Linked DNA regions of Tardiphaga sp. vice304. The protein of the gene in region 1 interacts with the protein of each later gene in a pairwise test. Links are inferred from orthologs where the notes say so. Each region holds a gene or a part of one and is shown in the gene's direction. Other genes may lie near its edges. The genes, in order: secB and secA.

Region 1 (9,647 bases):
TTGATGGTGGCGAGCATCGCTTCCACGGCCTGCGCATTGACCGGCTTGCCGGCGAAGGCGCCGTCGAGATCGACGACGTGGAGATATTCGAAGCCCTGGCTCTCGAAGTCACGCGCCTGCGCGGCGGGATCGAGATTGAAAACCGTGGCGCGCGCCATGTCGCCCTGTTCGAGGCGAACGCACTGGCCGTTTTTGAGATCGATGGCGGGAAAGAGGATCATGATGAAATAGTCCATAAACCAAGAGCGCTGTCGCTCCCTCCCCCCTTGCGGGGGAGGGTCGGGGAGGGGGGTAGCCGCAGGTGCCGTCGCTGGTGGACCCCCACCCCCGACCCCTCCCCGCAAGGGGGAGGGGAGCACTGCGGCCATACCGCTTTGACAGAAGTGCTCACGGCTTCCACTTCAAAAAATTCTGGATCAAAGCCAGGCCGAAGCGCTGGCTCTTTTCGGGGTGAAACTGGGTGCCGATCATGGTGTCGCGGCCGACGATGGCCGTCACCGGTCCACCATATTCGGCACGCGCCAGCACGTCGGCTTCGTGGACCGCGTTGAGCTGATAGGAGTGCACGAAATAAGCGTGCCGGCCTTTTTCGCCGAGCGGCAGGCGCTCCAGCACCGGATGCTCGCGCACCATCTCCAACGTATTCCAGCCCATATGCGGGATCTTGAAATTCTCTTCGCGCGGCGCGATTCTTTCGACGTCGCCTTCGATCCAGTTCAGCCCGTTGGTGGTGACGTGCTCCTTGCCGCGCGTCGCCATCAACTGCATGCCGACGCAGATGCCGAAAAACGGCCTGGCCTTGTCGCGCACGGCTTCGGTCATCGCATCGACCATGCCGTCCAGCGCATCCAGGCCCTTGCGGCAATCGGCGAAGGCGCCAACGCCCGGCAGCACGATGCGGTCGGCACGGAACACCGCTTCGGGATCGCGGGTGACGATGACCTTCTCGGGGGCAGCCATGCTGCGCGCGGCGCGCTCGAAGGCTTTCGCCGCCGAGTGCAGATTGCCGGAGCCGTAATCGATGATAGCAACGCTCAACGTGAAGCTCCCGGTTGCGGAAACAGGCCGATGATTTCCTCGCGCGCGGGCGGACGGGAAAACGACTGGCCGGGAATATTGCGCGTCGGCGGTGGCCCGCCACGCTCGACGCCGTTCGTGTCACCCATGAACTCGCGGCGTGTGGTCCAGCGCTCGAAGAAGCGGCGCTCGGCGGTTTCCTCATCCTCGGCGACGACGAGATCGAGCTGGAGCCATTTGCCGCGCGACAGCGTCCAGCGCCGGATGCTGGACGCCTCGAAGCCCATCAGCAAAGCGAACAGGAACATCACCACCAGCCGGGTGCCGGAACCGGCCCCGAGCATCGCCAGCGCGATGCCGCCCACGACCGACAGCACGATATAGCCGAGTGTTGCCCACCACAGCCGGTGCCAGATCAGCCAGATGAGGCTGGTCGCAAACGCCCAAAAATGAAAGCCATCGCGCACGAACCGGAACCGGTCCGGCGCGACGAGCGGCTCCGAGCCGGCGGCGCGGGGCGCGTGGATCGTATAGACCGGCATGATGGCTCTCCGCCGATGGCTGCAATCAGCCGCCGAGCTGCCCCTTGGTAGATGGCACTTCGCCGGCATTGCGCGGATCGATCGCGACCGCGGTGCGCAGCGCCCGCGCCAGACCCTTGAAGCAGGATTCGGCGATATGATGGCTGTTCTCGCCATATAGGGTCTCGACGTGCAAAGTCACGCCCGCATTGCCGGCAAAGGCGGTGAACCATTCGCGCACCAGCTCGGTGTCGAATTCGCCGATCTTCTGGGTCGGGAACGCCGATTTGAACACCAGGAACGGCCGGCCGGAGATGTCGATCGCGACCCGGGTCAGGGTCTCGTCCATCGGCATGTGAACCCCGGCATAGCGGGTGATGCCGGCCATGTCGCCGAGCGCCTGCTTGACCGCCTGGCCGAGCGCGATGCCGACATCCTCGGTGGTGTGGTGGAAATCGACGTGCAGGTCGCCGACCGCCTTGACGGTGATGTCGATGCGGGAATGCCGGGCGAGGAGGTCGAGCATGTGGTCGAAGAACCCGATTCCGGTGTGCGAATCGGACAGGCCGGTGCCGTCGAGGTTCACGGAGACCTCGATGGCGGTCTCCTTGGTCGTGCGCTTGATCGTCGCCTGACGCATGACGCCCTCTCCACCCAGTGAAAACGCGCCCTTTTAACAGGGTGATGACGGAGGCGCCACCACGGGCGGCCGGTTTCGGAACCTATGGTGAGCGAAAAGAGCATCCCCGCACGCCGTCGCTTCCTCCACCGCAAGCCGGAGAGGGAAAAAGTGCCGCATTTGCAACGCCGGCAGGCAGTGCCTAGATGAGGCGCTCACGAGGTACCCATGAACGCATCCTATTCGGCTTCCCATGACGGATCGTCCCCGGTCTGGCACGGCACCACCATCCTGACCGTCCGCAAGGGCGGCCGCGTCGTGATCGGCGGCGACGGCCAGGTCTCGATCGGCCAGACCGTCATCAAGTCCAACGCCCGGAAGGTGCGAAAGCTCGGCCGCGGCGACGTGATCGGCGGCTTCGCCGGCGCGACCGCCGACGCTTTCACGCTGTTCGAGCGGCTGGAGGCCAAGCTGGAGCAATATCCCGGCCAGTTGACCCGCGCCGCCGTCGAGCTCGCCAAGGACTGGCGCACCGACCGCTATTTGCGCCGGCTGGAAGCCATGATGATCGTCGCCGACAAGGACGTCTCCCTGGTGCTGACCGGCACCGGCGACGTGCTGGAGCCGGAAGCCGGCGTGATGGCGATCGGCTCCGGCGGCAATTATGCGCTGGCCGCGGCGCGCGCGCTGGTCGACACCGACAAGGACGCCGAGGCGATCGTGCGCAAGTCGCTGGATATTGCTGCGGATATTTGCGTCTACACGAACAGAAACGTGACGATCGAAGCGCTGGAAAGCTGAGACTCTACTTCCCCTCTCCCCCGCGCGAAGCGAAGCTTCGCTAGGTGGGAGAGGGTGGACGCGCGACAGCGCGGCCGGGTGAGGGGTGCCACCAACTCCGAGCCCAGTGACCCCTCATCCGTCACGGCCTTCGGCCGTGCCACCTTCTCCCACAAGGGGAGAAGGAAGAAAAAGCGAAGCCCTATGACCGACTTTTCTCCCCGTGAAATCGTCAGCGAACTCGACCGCTATATCGTCGGCCAGCACGACGCCAAGCGCGCCGTCTCGATCGCGTTACGCAACCGCTGGCGGCGGCTGCAGCTCACAGGCCAGTTGCGCGAGGAAGTGCTGCCGAAGAACATCCTGATGATCGGCCCGACCGGCGTCGGCAAGACCGAGATCGCCAGGCGTCTGGCCAAGCTCGCCGGCGCGCCGTTCATCAAGGTCGAGGCCACCAAATTTACCGAGGTCGGCTATGTCGGCCGCGATGTCGAGCAGATCATCCGCGACCTCGTCGAGGTCGGCATCGCGCAAACCCGCGAGCGCAAGCGCAAGGACGTGCAGGCCCGCGCGCAGCAGGCCGCCGAGGAGCGCGTGCTCGATGCGCTGGTCGGGCCGGGCTCGGGCCCCTCGACCCGTGAATCGTTTCGCAAGAAATTGCGGGCCGGCGAGATGAACGACAAGGAAATCGAGATCGAGACCACCGCCTCCGGCGGCGGCCCGTCGATGTTCGAGATTCCCGGCATGCCCGGCGCGCAGATGGGCGCAATCAATATCGGCGACATCTTCGGCAAGATGGGCAATCGCACCAAGACGCGACGCCTGACGGTGGAAGCGTCCCACGAGCTGCTGGTCAATGAGGAATCCGACAAGCTGCTCGACAGCGATCAGCTGACGCAGGAAGCGATCAGCGTCGTGGAGAATTCGGGCATCGTGTTTCTCGACGAGATCGACAAGATTTGCGTACGCGATGGCCGCAGCGGCGGCGAAGTCTCGCGCGAGGGCGTGCAGCGCGACCTGCTGCCGCTGATCGAGGGCACCACCGTCTCCACCAAGCACGGCGCGGTGAAGACCGACCACATTCTGTTCATCGCGTCGGGCGCGTTTCACATCGCCAAACCCTCCGACCTGCTGCCCGAATTGCAGGGCCGCCTGCCGATCCGCGTCGAGCTGAATGCGCTGTCGCGCGACGACATGCGGCGTATTCTGACCGAGCCGGAAGCCTCGCTGATCAAGCAATATGTCGCGCTGCTGGCGACCGAAGGCGTGACGCTGGAATTCGGCGATGATGCGATCGACGCGCTGGCCGACGTCGCGGTGGCGGTGAACTCCAGTGTCGAGAACATCGGCGCACGGCGATTGCAGACGGTGATGGAGCGCGTGCTCGACGAGATCTCGTTCGTAGCACCCGACCGGCATGGCGAGACGATCCGCGTTGACGCGGCGTATGTGCAGAAGCACGTCGGCGATCTCGCGAAAAACACGGATCTCAGCCGGTTTATTTTATAGCAACCAAGTTGTCATTCCGGGGCGCGAGCGCATCAGCGCGAGCGAACCCGGAATCCCGATATGTTTAGCGCGCAAAACATGCTGAGGTTCCGGGTCTCCATCAGCCGGCTCCGCCGTCTGCTGCATCCCGGAACGACAGTGTGGGGCGGCCTTGCATTACCTCGCCCGCCTGATCCGCACATAGATCGCGCCTTCGCCGCCGTGTCCGATGCTGGCCTGCTCGTAGCCGACCACGAAGCCGCGAAACTCCGGCAGGCTTAGCCACAACGGCACCTGGCGACGCAGGATGCCGCGTTCGGATTCCGGGCCGACGGTGCGGCCCTTGCCGGTGATCACCAGCACAAAGGTGCAGCCGTCATGATGGCAGCGGTGCAGGAAGGCCTGCAGCGCAGAATGCGCGCGGGTCTGCGTCATGCCGTGCAGATCGAGCCGGGCGTCGATCTCCTTCTTGCCGCGCGACAGTTGCGAACGCTCGCGGCGACCGAGCGAGGCCAGCGGGGCAGGCGCGGGCAGCGCGGACTTAATCGGCGCCGCCATGGTGGAAAGCCGGCGCGGCTTTGCGGTCACCGGCTTTTCCACCATGGCCGGCGCTTCGACGACCGGCAGCGCAGCCTTCACGACGCGCTTCCTGCGCAGCGGTCTGGTCTGTTTCGCGACGCTGTTCCATAGCTCGCGCTCTTCCTCGCTCAGCGCGCGCTTGCGGCGCGACACGACGGGACCCGGCAATTGCGGTGGACGGCGCGCGCCTTTCATTGCCAGAAGAAACGATGGCGATGCGGACGCGCGCGACGGCGTTCGCGGCGCGGCGGCTTGGCCTCGGTCTTGAGCTCGGCCTTGATCTCGGGACGCGGCTCCGGCAGCGGCACGGCCTTGGTGGCAACGAGGGCCGCAACGGTGGCGGGCGCCACGATGGCAGCAGGGGCGGGCGGCCCGATGAAAGTTGCAGCCTTGTCCGGCTCTTTGGCAGGCGTCGTTTCTTTGCCGGTCGGCGGCGTGGCGGCGGCAGACGGGGCAGGGGCAGGCGCAACGGCAGGCGCCGGGGTCGTCGTGGCCACGGCAGGACCGGCCAGCTTTGCGGTGTCCGGCGCCGGCTCGCCTTGCGGATACAATTTGGCGATCAGCTCCGACGGCCGCGCCATCGGCAACGGCAGGCTGCGGCCGGCCTCCACCGGATCGAGCGCCTTCGGCACCAGCATTACGAAGCGCGCGGCCTGCTTGATCCGCCCGGAGACTTGCCCCGCCCAGGCGCCGGCGCCGAAATAGATGTCGGCGCGGGCCGGGCCGACGATCGCGGATCCGGTATCCTGCGCCACCATCAGCCGGCGGAACGGCGTCTTCGAGATTTCGGTCTCGATCGGCAATTCGCCCTCGATGAAGAACGGCGTGCCATAGACATGCAGCGCCTTGTCGACGGCGATCGAGCGGCCGGCCGTCAAGGAGACGCCCTGCGCGCCGACCGCTTCGGCCTCCGGCGGCAACTGCACTTCTCGGAAGAACACATAGGAACGGTTGGTGCGGCGCAGCTCGTTGGCGCCGTCCGGGTTCTCTTCCATCCACTGCCGGATGCGCTGCATCGACATCTGCTCGCGCGGGATGATGCCGCGGTCGATCAGTGCGCGGCCGACCGGCGTGTAGCCGAAGCCATTATGCGAATCATAGTTGATCCGCACCGAGCCGCCGTCCTCGAAATGAATTCGCGCCGAGCCCTGAATCTGGGTGAACAGCAGATCAGTCTGGTTCTTCAGCCAGGCGATCTCCAGCCCGCGGCCGGCGATGGCGCCGTCCTCGATCTGGCCGCGGTCGTAATAGGGCACCAGCTTGCGGCGGCCGATCTTGCGAAACACCTCGCCGCCATTGGGCATGCCCAGGCTCGCCTGCGATCTGCCGCGCACGAACAGGTTCGACGGCCGGCGATACACCGGCACGGGGTAGGCGTCGGATCGGGTCCGCGAGCCCTCGAGCACCGGTTCGAAATAGCCGGTCACAAAACCCTGCTCGTCGCCGAGCTTCGAGACCCGCAGCGGCAGGAAATGCTTTTCGAAAAAATGGCGTGCTTTCGCCGGATCGGAAATCGCCGCATCCCGGGCCGCCAGGCAGGGCTCGCGCAGCGAGCCGCCGAGCGCTTTGGAATCGGGCGGCGGGTTGCGCGGGCCGGCGATAGGACCGCAGCTCACCCGAAACGTCTTCAGCGCCTGGAGGTGATCGTCGTCGTGCCAGCCGGCGATTTCCGCAAAATCGACCGGCGCATATTGCGCGCCGGCGAGTTCGAACGGCCAGTTACGGCCGGAATGGTCCGTCCGCGCAGCGGCGGACGCGGGCCACGCCGCAGCTGCGCCGAACACGCAGAGCGCCGCCCATCGGGTGGCGTTACTGGCCGGCGTCGGTGCCAACAAGCTTCCAGTTCGGATCGCGCGAGGTGATGTCGCGGGCGAATGTCCAGACATCGGTGACATCCGTAACCTTCTCAGCGTTGCCATCGACGATGGCGCCGGTCTTGTCGCGGGTCACCGTGATCATCTGGGAGACGAAGCGCGCCGTGATCAGCGCCGAGCGGTCGCGGACCTCGGCGGCGGCCAATTCGGCCTTGTCGATCGCGACGAAGCGGGTCTCGGTCTTCCACTCGTTGGTCTCGCGATCCTTGATCACGCCGTCGAAGCTCTCGAACACTTCCGGCGAAACGAGGTCCTTGAGCGAACGGCGGTCGCCATTGGCGAAAGCCAGCACGATCATCTCATAGGCGCCCTTGGCGCCGGTGATGAAATGGCGGGGGTCGAAGGAGGGGTCCTGGGCGACGATGGCATCGAAGCCCATCGCCAGCGGAGTGCCGGGTTCGGCCACGCCCTTCCAGCGTTCGGCGGGCGACACGTCGGCTGTCGGCGCCGGGGCGCCGTGGTCGATGACGCTGCCCGGCATCGGCACGACATTGTTGTCGGCGCCGGCGGCATCGCGTGCCACGCGCTCGAAGGGCGGCCGTTCCTCGCCGGTGCGTTGACCGAGCACATTGCGCAGGCGGATGAAAATGAAGACCGCCAGCGCCAGGAAGATGATGGTATAAATATCCACGTCGCATCGCTTTCTGATCGGCGCCGGCATTGAGCCGGCGGAATGTCCCGCCCGCGGGCGGTCGTGAGGGAACGTCCAAAACGGCGACAGTTCCCGAAGAGGGCCTGCTTCATCTAGGCACGAAACCATGCCCAGCCAATGGCGCGTTCCGGCTCCACCCTGCGGCAAAGCGGCCGTTTTTCAGCGCCCGCCCGCCCGAAACGGCGTGTCACCGGTTTAACGCGTTTGCAGGCGATTGCGAATGGCTTTTTGCGGATGTGGCCGCCAGGGCTGCCGGTCGTCCTTGTCGAGTACCGCAGGCCTATGATAGCCACTCCGCCCGACAGGGCATTTACCGTTCGGAAGGCATTGCCCGGCCGGAACCCACCTCGCCCGACAGCGCTTCAGGAGATTTTCGATGACCAACGGCAATGGCACCCCTCCCGAGGCAGCCCAGGCTCCCCAGCTCAACGTGCTGGCGCAGTACACCAAGGACCTGTCGTTCGAGAACCCGAACGCGCCGGCCTCGCTGGCGCCGCAGGACAAGCAGCCCAACATCAACATCCAGATCAACGTCGCCGCCAACAACATCTCCGAGACCGAGTATGAAGTGGTGCTGTCGGTCGAGGGCAAGGCCGACAGTGCCGGCTCGGTGATGTTCTCGTTCGAGCTGGCCTATGCCGGCGTGTTCCGGATCGTCAACGTGCCGCCGGAAAACCTGCACCCGCTGATCATGATCGAATGCCCGCGGCTGTTGTTCCCGTTCGCCCGCGAGATCATCGCGACCTCGGTCCGCGACGGCGGCTTCCCGCCCTTGATGCTGGACCCCGTGGATTTCGTCGGCCTGTACCGGTCGAACATGGAGCGCCAGGCACAGGCCGAGGCCGGCCCGGCGAACTAACTTTACACTGTCGTTCCGGGGCGCGAACGGCGTCAGCCGAGCGCGAACCCGGAACCTCGGCATGTTCATCGTCCCATCTCGGGATTCCCCGCCACTCCAATTGGAGTGGCTGAGGTTCGCTCGAGCTTCGCTCTCGCGCCCCGGAATGACAGCCTAGGCCAAAAACTCACTCCATATCGGCTTCTCGCCGAGCGTCGCGATGAACGCGCGGTGATCGGCACGGTCGGTTTCCGTCACGCGCGGCAATAGCGGCGTCGGGCGCTGGCGGCGCGGAGCGTCGTTGATGCCGCCGGTCTGCTGCGCAGGAACGTCATCCGCCAGGATCAGTTGCGACTGCCGGGCGCCGATCAGGTCGATATAGACCTCCGCCAGCAATTCCGAATCGAGCAGCGCGCCGTGCTTGGTGCGGCGTGAATTGTCGATCGCGTAGCGCGAGCAGAGATCGTCGAGCCGGTTCGACACGCCGGGATGTTTCCGGCGCGCCAGCATCAACGTATCGACCAGCCGCTCGCGCGGGATCGGCGGCCGCTTGATACGGTCGAGCTCGGCATTGATGAAACCGATGTCGAACGAGGCGTTGTGGATCACCAGCGGGGCATCCCCGATGAATTCCAGAAAGTCGTCGACCACCTCGTGGAACAGCGGCTTGGTCGACAGGAACTCCGCCGACAGGCCATGCACGTTGAAGGCTTCCAGCGGCATGTCGCGCTGCGGATTGATGTGGCAGTGATAGGTCTGCCCGGTCGGCATCCGGTTGAGGATCTCGACGCAGCCTATCTCGACCAGCCGATCGCCGCGCAAGGGATCGAGGCCGGTGGTTTCGGTATCGAGAACGATTTCGCGCATGTTCAGCCAGTCCAACGAATCACGGCTGCCATCAGGGGCGCCGTCGCGGCATCCTAACAGCCTGGCTGAGAATTTCACGGATGCTGATCCGCACGGGCTCCAGTCCGTGCGATGTATCCACCACGAAATCCGCCCGCTTGCGTTTTTCGGCGTCGGGCAACTGCCGCGCCAGAATGGCGTCGAGCTTTTCCGGCGTCATGGTGCCGCGCGCCAGAATACGCTGACGCTGTTGTTCGGCATCGGTGGTGACGACGACGACGGCATCGACGCGCTGGTCGCCGCCCGTCTCGAACAGCAGCGGCACATCGACCACCGCGACCGCGGCGCCGGAGCGCTCGGCATCGTCGAGGAATTTCCGGTGATAGGCCGACAATAGCGGATGCACGATCTGCTCGAGCCTTTTCATCGCGGC
Region 2 (7,809 bases), 5.0 Mb from region 1 along the record:
CTTGGCGGGCGATACGATGGTCATGGAAAATCCTTATCTCGGGGGAAGGTGGGCTATCGGGGTCGGCGGGACAGTCACTTAAACGACCCCTCTTGGCAACGCGAAAACTCTGTCAAAATGATGAAATCCTTGACAGGTTCGCGACCAAGCGCCGCCGTTGACAACCCTCTGCCCCAGCCATATCTCTGCAAAACTGGCCGGTGGCTATGCGCATTTTCGGCTGTGCCCCTGCCATTGGAACGCTTTCGCCAGTGAACCCTTGATACCCTCTTTCCCACACATCATGGCCGGCCCGATCGGGCCTCTGGCCCGATGCGTTCCGGGGGCCATTTGCCCCGCTGACTACCTCACGGCGGCAACGCCGAACTGCAAAGACAGGATTTCGTTATGATCGGCGCGCTCGCCCGCAAGTTCTTCGGCTCCGCCAATGACCGCCGCATCAAGGCCTACTCGACGCGCGTGGCCGCCATCAACGCGCTGGAGCCGGAAATCGCCGCTCTCTCCGACGAGGCGCTCAAGGCCCGCACTTCAGAATTCAAGGCGCAGATCGCCGCCGGCAAGACGCTCGACGAACTCCTGGTGCCCGCTTTCGCCACGGTGCGCGAAGCCGCCAAGCGCACGCTCGGTCAGCGCCATTTCGACGTCCAGCTGATTGGCGGCATGGTGCTGCATGAGGGCGACATCGCCGAGATGAAGACCGGCGAAGGCAAGACGCTGGTCGCGACCCTCGCCGTCTATCTCAATGCGCTGGCCGGCAAGGGCGTCCACGTCGTCACCGTCAACGATTACCTCGCCAAGCGCGATAGCGGCTGGATGGGCCAGATCTACAGCTTCCTTGGCCTGACCACCGGCGTGATCGTGCACGGCCTGGATGATGCCGAGCGCCAGGCGTCCTATGCCTGCGACATCACCTACGGCACCAACAACGAATACGGCTTCGACTATCTGCGCGACAACATGAAGTACCGGCTGGAGGACATGGTCCAGCGCGGCCACTTCTACGCCATCGTCGACGAAGTGGACTCGATCCTGATCGACGAGGCGCGCACGCCTCTGATCATCTCCGGCCCGCTCGACGACCGCTCGGAATTCTACAACACCATCGATACCTTCCTGCCCAAGCTCGAGAAGAAGACCGATTTCGAGGTCGACGAGAAGCAGCGCACCGTGACGCTGACCGAAGCCGGCATGGAGAAGATCGAGACCCTGCTGCGCGACGCCGGCCAGCTCAAGGGCGAGACGCTGTATGACGTCGAGAACGTCTCCGTCGTGCACCACATCAACCAGGCGCTGCGCGCCCATTCGCTGTTCAACAAGGACAAGGACTACATCGTCCGCGACGACGAGGTGATCATCATCGACGAATTCACCGGCCGCATGATGCAGGGCCGGCGCTATTCGGAAGGCCTGCACCAGGCGCTGGAAGCGAAAGAACACGTCACTGTCCAGCCGGAAAACCAGACGCTGGCCTCGATCACCTTCCAGAACTACTTCCGCATGTACGCCAAGCTGGCCGGCATGACCGGCACGGCTTTGACCGAAGCCGACGAATTGTTCGACATCTACAAGCTGGAAGTCGTCGAAGTGCCGACCAATGTCGGCATCGGCCGCATGGACGAGGACGACGAAGTCTACCGCACCCAGGACGAGAAGCACGCCGCGATCATGGCCGAGGTCGAGCGCGCCAATTCGCGCATGCAGCCGGTCCTGGTCGGCACCGCCTCGATCGAGAAGTCCGAACTGCTCGGCGAGTACCTCTTGAAGCACGGCTACAAGCAGCTCGAATTCGACAAGCCGAAGGCGATGGACAAGCTCTACGCCGCTGCCCGCGCCGGCAAGCCCGGCAAGCTGTTCGCGGTGCTGAACGCGCGCTTCCACGAGCAGGAAGCCTATATCGTCGCCGAAGCCGGCGTCCCCGGCGCCATCACCATCGCCACCAACATGGCCGGCCGCGGCACCGACATCAAACTCGGCGGATCCCTCGAAATGCGCTCGCAGATCGAGACCGCCGACATCACCGACGAGGCCGAGAAGACCGCCAAGATCGAGGAGATCAAGGCCGAGATCGCCAAATTCCGCGAGATGGTGCTGGCCGCCAAGGAAACGGCCGAAATCGAGCCCGCCAAGGGCTCCAAGCCCGCCAAGACCGCGACGCGCCCCGGCGGCCTCTACATCATCGGCTCCGAGCGCCACGAGTCCCGCCGCATCGACAACCAGCTACGCGGCCGCTCCGGCCGCCAGGGCGATCCAGGCCGCTCGAAGTTCTTCCTGTCGCTGGAAGACGACCTGATGCGGATCTTCGGCTCCGACCGGCTGGATTCCATGCTGACCCGGCTCGGCCTCAAGGAAGGCGAAGCCATCATCCATCCGTGGATCAACAAGGCGCTGGAGAAGGCGCAGCAGAAGGTCGAGGCGCGCAACTTCGACATCCGCAAGAACTTGCTTAAATACGACGACGTGCAGAACGACCAGCGCAAGGTGATCTTCGAGCAGCGCGTCGACCTGATGAAGAGCGAGAACGTCGCCGACACCGTCGCCGACATGCGCCGCGCTTTCGTCGAGGACCTCGTCACCAAGCACATCCCGGAAAACCAGTATGCCGAGCAGTGGGATGTGGCCGGTCTGAAGGAAGAGCTGCAGCGCGTCATCGACATCGACCTGCCGGTCGAGGAATGGGCCAAGGAAGAAGGCATCGCCGACGAGGAGCTGCTGAACCGCATCGAGGCGAAGGCCGACGAGCACATGGCCGCCAAGGTGGCGCAATGGGGTCCCGACGTGATGCGTTACGTCGAGAAGACCATTCTGCTGCAGACGCTCGACCATCTGTGGCGCGAGCATCTGGTGATGCTGGATCATCTGCGCCAGGTGATCGGCCTGCGCGGCTACGGCCAGCGCGATCCGCTGCAGGAGTACAAGGCGGAAGCCTACAACCTGTTCGAGGCGATGATCGCCAACCTGCGCGAGGCGGTGACGGCGCAATTGATGCGCGTCGAGATCGTGCCGCCGGACGTGCAGCCCGAGCTGCCACCGATGGAAGCGCACAAGCTCGACTACAATACCGGCGAAGACGAAGTGGCATTCGCGAGCGCCGCTTTGGCACCGCCCACCGCCGAGCAGATCGCCGCCCGCGATCCGAACAGGCCGGACACCTGGGGCAAGGTCGGCCGCAACGAAGACTGCCCGTGCGGCTCCGGCAAGAAGTACAAGCACTGCCACGGAAGGTATGCGTGAGGGCTGAGGTTACGGGTTCTTATTGAGAAGCTGTCGCCTGCGGCACCCCCATCCCCAATCCTTCCCCGCAAGGGGGAAGGGAGCTGATGGGCCTTCGCTTTGATTACTTTAGCCCGATACGCCGCGCGTCGTGCCCCCTTCCCCCTTGCGGGGAAGGGGCAGGGATGGGGGTCACCACGCTCTGGATGACCTGAAGCACGCCATCCAGATTCCCCAGCACCTCGTGATTCCAGAACCGAAGCACCCGGTAGCCACGGGCTTCGATGAATCTCGTGCGACAATCATCCGCCGCGCGGTTCTCGTGATGCTGCCCGCCATCGAGCTCGATCACCAGCCTGGCCTTGCGACTTACGAAATCGACAATGAACGGCCCGATCAACGCCTGCCGCCGGAAGTGCGATCCACCAAGCTCGATATCGTGCTTCAACCGCGGCCACAGCACGCGCTCGGCATCCGTCGGATCGGCCCTTAACTGCTTGGCAAATTGTCGTTGTCGATCTTGCATGATCGAGCCTAATTCTGGCGAAAGCGCTCGTGGCGCCCCCATCCCCGACCCTTCCCCGCAAGGGGGAAGGGAGCACTGCTGCCAAAGCGAAATTACTGCGAACTAATATAAGCGAACTGACGAAGTCGGATCAGCTAGGTCTCATGAGCTTACACGCGATGCACTTAGCTTGCTCGCTAAGAAGCACCGCGGCTAATGCCCCCTTCCCCCTTGCGGGGAAGGGTCGGGGATGGGGGTCCGCGGGCTCGAACGAAGCGATCGTCGCTCCGGACCATCAGCCCTACTTGGCGGCCGAGAACCGCGTATCAAAACTGTTGGCGGGCACCACCGAGGCTGCGCCGGACAGCAAAGCGCCCTGCTCAGTCGGCTTCGACGGCGGGCGCGGGGCGGCGCTGGCCTGCTTGGTGGCGTCGGCCGGCGTCAGCACCGGCTTGGCGGCCACAGAAACAGCAGGCTTGGCCGCGGGCGTTGGCTTGGACTTGGCGGCAATGGTGGCTGCGGTCGAAGCCGGCGTGGCGCTCGCCGTGGTCTCCGAGGAGCCGCCGATGCCGACCTTCTTGGCGAGGTTGCTGAAGAAGCCGCCTTCCGACGAGGCCGAGGCGACCTTGGTGCCGGGGGTGACGGCGACCGCCGGCTCTTCCGACGACGCCGACGCCAGCAGCGACGCCGAGGACGGCTCAAGGTTCGGCTTCGGCGGATTGACGTGCGGTGGGATGGTGCCCGGCGCGCGGACGCTTTCGATGCCGGGGACGATCGGGTCCGACAGGCCGGTCGAGGCTTCCGGCAGCTTGGAGGCGAAGATCCGGTTCATGCCGCCGTCGATGTCCGGACGGCGCGCCGCGATCGCCACACCCTTGGCGACCAGCTCAGCCGTTTTGGCGTCGTCGGCGCGCTGCTTCTGCGCCACCGCGTCGGCGATCTCCGGCGTCACCGTATAGGCCGGGCACTTGGCGGATGCGTTGAAGACAGGCGCGCGCGACATGTTGGCGGGCTGCGCCGGATCGAACACGTACTTGTTCTCGCAGAACTCGACCTTCGGCTCCTGCTTCGTCACCTCGAAATGATCGTAGCCCTGCTTGATCATCTTCCAGAACGGCATGTTCGGGTTGTTGCGGTGGCGGGCCATGTTCACGGGCGTCATCTTGAACGGATAGGCCTGCACCTGGAACGAGCGCTGGCCGCCGAAGAAGGATTCGCGCCCCAACGCGTAGATGTCCGAGATCTGTTCGTCGGTCATCGCGTAGCATCCGCGCGACGAGCAGTCGCCATGCACCATCAGCTGCGAGCCGGTGCGCCCCAGCGATTTGTCGAACGCGTTGGGGTAGCCCATGTTGAACGACAGATAATACGACGACTGCGGATTCATCTGCGCCGGCGTGATGTTGTAGAAGCCCTCGGGCGCCTGGCGGTCGCCTTCCTTGATCTTCGGACCGAGGTCGCCGGACCAGCGGCAGATCGGATAGGTCTTCAGCAACGCGAACTGGCCGGAACGATTCTGTTTCCAGACCTCGAGCTCGGCCTCCTGCTTGAACAGCCGCACCAGCATCGGCGACTGCAGGTCCATGTCCTTGGCCGCGATCTCGGCGACGAGCTTTTCCGGAATCGGCTTGTTGGCCTTGGCGTTGCTGGCGAGCGACATCTCGTCGGTGTTGCAGCCGGACAGCGCCAGACCAGCCGCCAGAACGGCGGAGATGACCAGCGCGCGAACGAGCGGGCCGCGAAGGTCCGAGCCGCGAAAGTCCGAGCGATATATCAAGACGAAACTCCGCAGCCGAGGGGCGAACTCACCCCGAAACAACCGTCTACGCCCAAAGCGGGCCGCAGATTATCCCCAACACCCCCTGCTCGCAAGCCGACCCGGCCGCGCGAAGCGGGCGCAAATACCCTTGGACCCGAACGGTTAAAACTTGGTGGCGGGGCTTAATTGCGGCCGAAACCGCGATGCGGCGGAATAAAGGCGGCTGGAGTGCCGACATGTTTAATCAAATGTTACGGAGGGCGGGAATGCGGGCAAGCTGTGAAGTCCACCGCCCTCTCCGCCGTCGTCCCGGCGAACGCCGGGATCCATAGCCTCCAGAGATAAGAGACGGAAGGCCGCTGCGGCCGTGCCGCCACTTGTCGATGGCGTGTATGGGTCCCGGCTTGCGCCCGCGCTGACGCGCGGGCTTGCCGGGACGACAGAGCCTACGAGCCCCGGACCACCGTCTTCAGATAATTATACGCCTTGATGATCTCGATCAGGCGATCCTCGGTGGAGCGGTCGCCGCCATTGGCGTCGGGGTGGTGCTGCTTGACCAGCGCCTTGTAGGTCGATTTCACGGTTTCCAGCGTGGCGTCGGGGCCGAGGCCCATCACCTGAAGCGCCTTGCGCTCGGCGTTGAAAATCTTGCGCGTCTCGGCCTTGGGCGCTTCGGCCTTGGCGCCGGGACCGGGCCGCCAGCGGTTGCGGCCGTTGAGTTCAGAGAACATTGCGAACGGATCGGCGGCGCCTTCGAGGTCGGCCTCGGGCGACTTGCCTTTGCCCTTGCTGCCATTGGCGCCCATCTTCCAGGTCGGACGGTGGCCGGTCAGCGCGTCCTTCTGGTACTTCGCCACCGCGTCCAGCGTCATGCCGGAGAAGAAATTATAGGACTGGTTGTACTCGCGGACATGGTTCAGGCAGAAGTGCCAGTATTCCTTGTCGTTGGCGCGGCCCTTGGGGGCGCGGTGCGGCCCCTTGTTTTTGCACTCCGGCCACTCGCACATCGCGGCTTCCTCGCGCGCGGCGGCCTGCTGCTTGGCGCTCAGCTTATTGGGCTTGATGCGGATGGAGTCGAAGAATTTGGATGAGTCGATGGCCATGGCGGACTATGACAACGCCGCGCGAAAAGCTTCAAGTCTTGACATTCGGATATGATCCCAGTGGCGCCGATTTCCAGCGATTGACGATGATGCGGCAAAGACGTTAAGCCGATATGCGAGGAACTGCCATGACCGTCAAAGACATCATCTCAAAGAAACTGCAGGACGCCTTCGCGCCCGATCGCCTTGAGGTGACCGACGAGTCGCATCTGCATGAAGGCCACGCCGGCCATCAGCCCGGCGGCGAGACGCACTTCCGAGTTGATATTGTGTCGGACGGCTTCGAAGGGAAGAGCCGGATCGAACGCCACCGAATGATCAATGCGACGCTGGCTGCGGAACTCGCCGGCCCGATCCACGCGCTGGCGCTGAAGGCGCGAACGAAGGGCGAGGCGGGCTAATTGGTCCGAACACCGGCGGTAGTGCCCCCTTCCCCCTTGCGGGGAAGGGCCGGGGATGGGGGTGCCGCGAGCGACGACCTCTGCGATGTCGCGCAGGCGATGCAGCAACGACTTCTTCATTCAGGTTTTACAGAGCGTCGCTGAAAGTTCAGCGCGTGGGGCCCCCCATCCCCGACCCTTCCCCGCAAGGGGGAAGGGAGCACTGCTGCCATTGCTCTTATCTCGTTAGAAAATCAGAACGACGTCCCGGCCCTTGGCTTCTTCCCGACCGGCTCCGGCTCCACCGGCACCGGGCCGATGCGCAATGCGGTGATGCGGTTGCGCTCGCGGCGCAGCACCCGAAACCGGAAGCCGTGGAAGGTGAAGCTCTGGCCGCGCTCGGGGATCGAGCGCGCCTCGTGGATCACCAGGCCCGCCACGGTCGTCGCCTCCTCGTCGGGCAGGTGCCAGTCCATCGCGCGGTTGAGATCGCGGATCGGGACGGAGCCGTCGACCACCACGGAACCGTCCGGCTGGGCGCGGACGCCGGCGACCACCACGTCGTGCTCGTCGGAGATATCGCCGACGATCTCTTCCAGCACATCCTCCAGCGTCACCATGCCTTCGACTTCGCCATATTCATCGACCACCAGCGCGAAATGCGTCTTGCGGCGGCGGAATGCCTTCAGCTGATCCGACAGCGGGCGCATCTCCGGCACGAACCATGGCGGCAGCGCGATGGAAGCCACATCGATCTTCGAGGTGTCGCCGTCGACGGCCCGGATCGCGCGCAACAGATCCTTGGCATGCAGCACGCCGATGATGTTCTCCGGCTTGTCGCGCCACAGCGGG

The links.
Region 2: the proteins of secB (region 1) and secA interact in binary tests that used the Escherichia coli proteins (3 or more experiments, as listed by UniProt). The link is inferred for Tardiphaga sp. vice304 from one-to-one orthologs.

What each region holds. Positions count from the first base shown.
Region 1 is NZ_CP041402.1:420,374-430,020, reverse strand. What follows is about bases 6,694-9,647. They hold secB (protein-export chaperone SecB), read left to right. Parts: upstream 6,694-7,906; coding sequence 7,907-8,389; downstream 8,390-9,647. Other genes in these bases: coaE (dephospho-CoA kinase), read right to left, coding at 9,267-9,647; dnaQ (DNA polymerase III subunit epsilon), read right to left, coding at 8,543-9,235; FNL56_RS01915 (Tim44/TimA family putative adaptor protein), read right to left, coding at 6,814-7,509; mltA (murein transglycosylase A), read right to left, coding at 6,694-6,890. Outside these bases: hisA (1-(5-phosphoribosyl)-5-[(5-phosphoribosylamino)methylideneamino]imidazole-4-carboxamide isomerase), read right to left, coding at 1-221; imidazole glycerol phosphate synthase subunit HisH, read right to left, coding at 388-1,038; FNL56_RS01945 (DUF2628 domain-containing protein), read right to left, coding at 1,035-1,559; imidazoleglycerol-phosphate dehydratase HisB, read right to left, coding at 1,585-2,178; ATP-dependent protease subunit HslV, read left to right, coding at 2,386-2,958; ATP-dependent protease ATPase subunit HslU, read left to right, coding at 3,142-4,446; FNL56_RS01925 (Smr/MutS family protein), read right to left, coding at 4,603-5,199; more of mltA, read right to left, coding at 5,196-6,693. UniProt on the Escherichia coli protein: One of the proteins required for the normal export of some preproteins out of the cell cytoplasm. It is a molecular chaperone that binds to a subset of precursor proteins, maintaining them in a translocation-competent state.
Region 2 is NZ_CP041402.1:5,432,819-5,440,627, forward strand. Bases 39-3,431 are described here. They hold secA (preprotein translocase subunit SecA), read left to right. Parts: upstream 39-387; coding sequence 388-3,231; downstream 3,232-3,431. Other genes in these bases: FNL56_RS25915 (endonuclease domain-containing protein), read right to left, coding at 3,335-3,431. Also shown: FNL56_RS25905 (peptidylprolyl isomerase), read right to left, coding at 1-24; more of FNL56_RS25915, read right to left, coding at 3,432-3,736; FNL56_RS25920 (L,D-transpeptidase family protein), read right to left, coding at 4,017-5,492; FNL56_RS25925 (J domain-containing protein), read right to left, coding at 5,921-6,577; FNL56_RS25930 (BolA family protein), read left to right, coding at 6,706-6,978; FNL56_RS25935 (HlyC/CorC family transporter), read right to left, coding at 7,212-7,809. UniProt on the Escherichia coli protein: Required for protein export, interacts with the SecYEG preprotein conducting channel.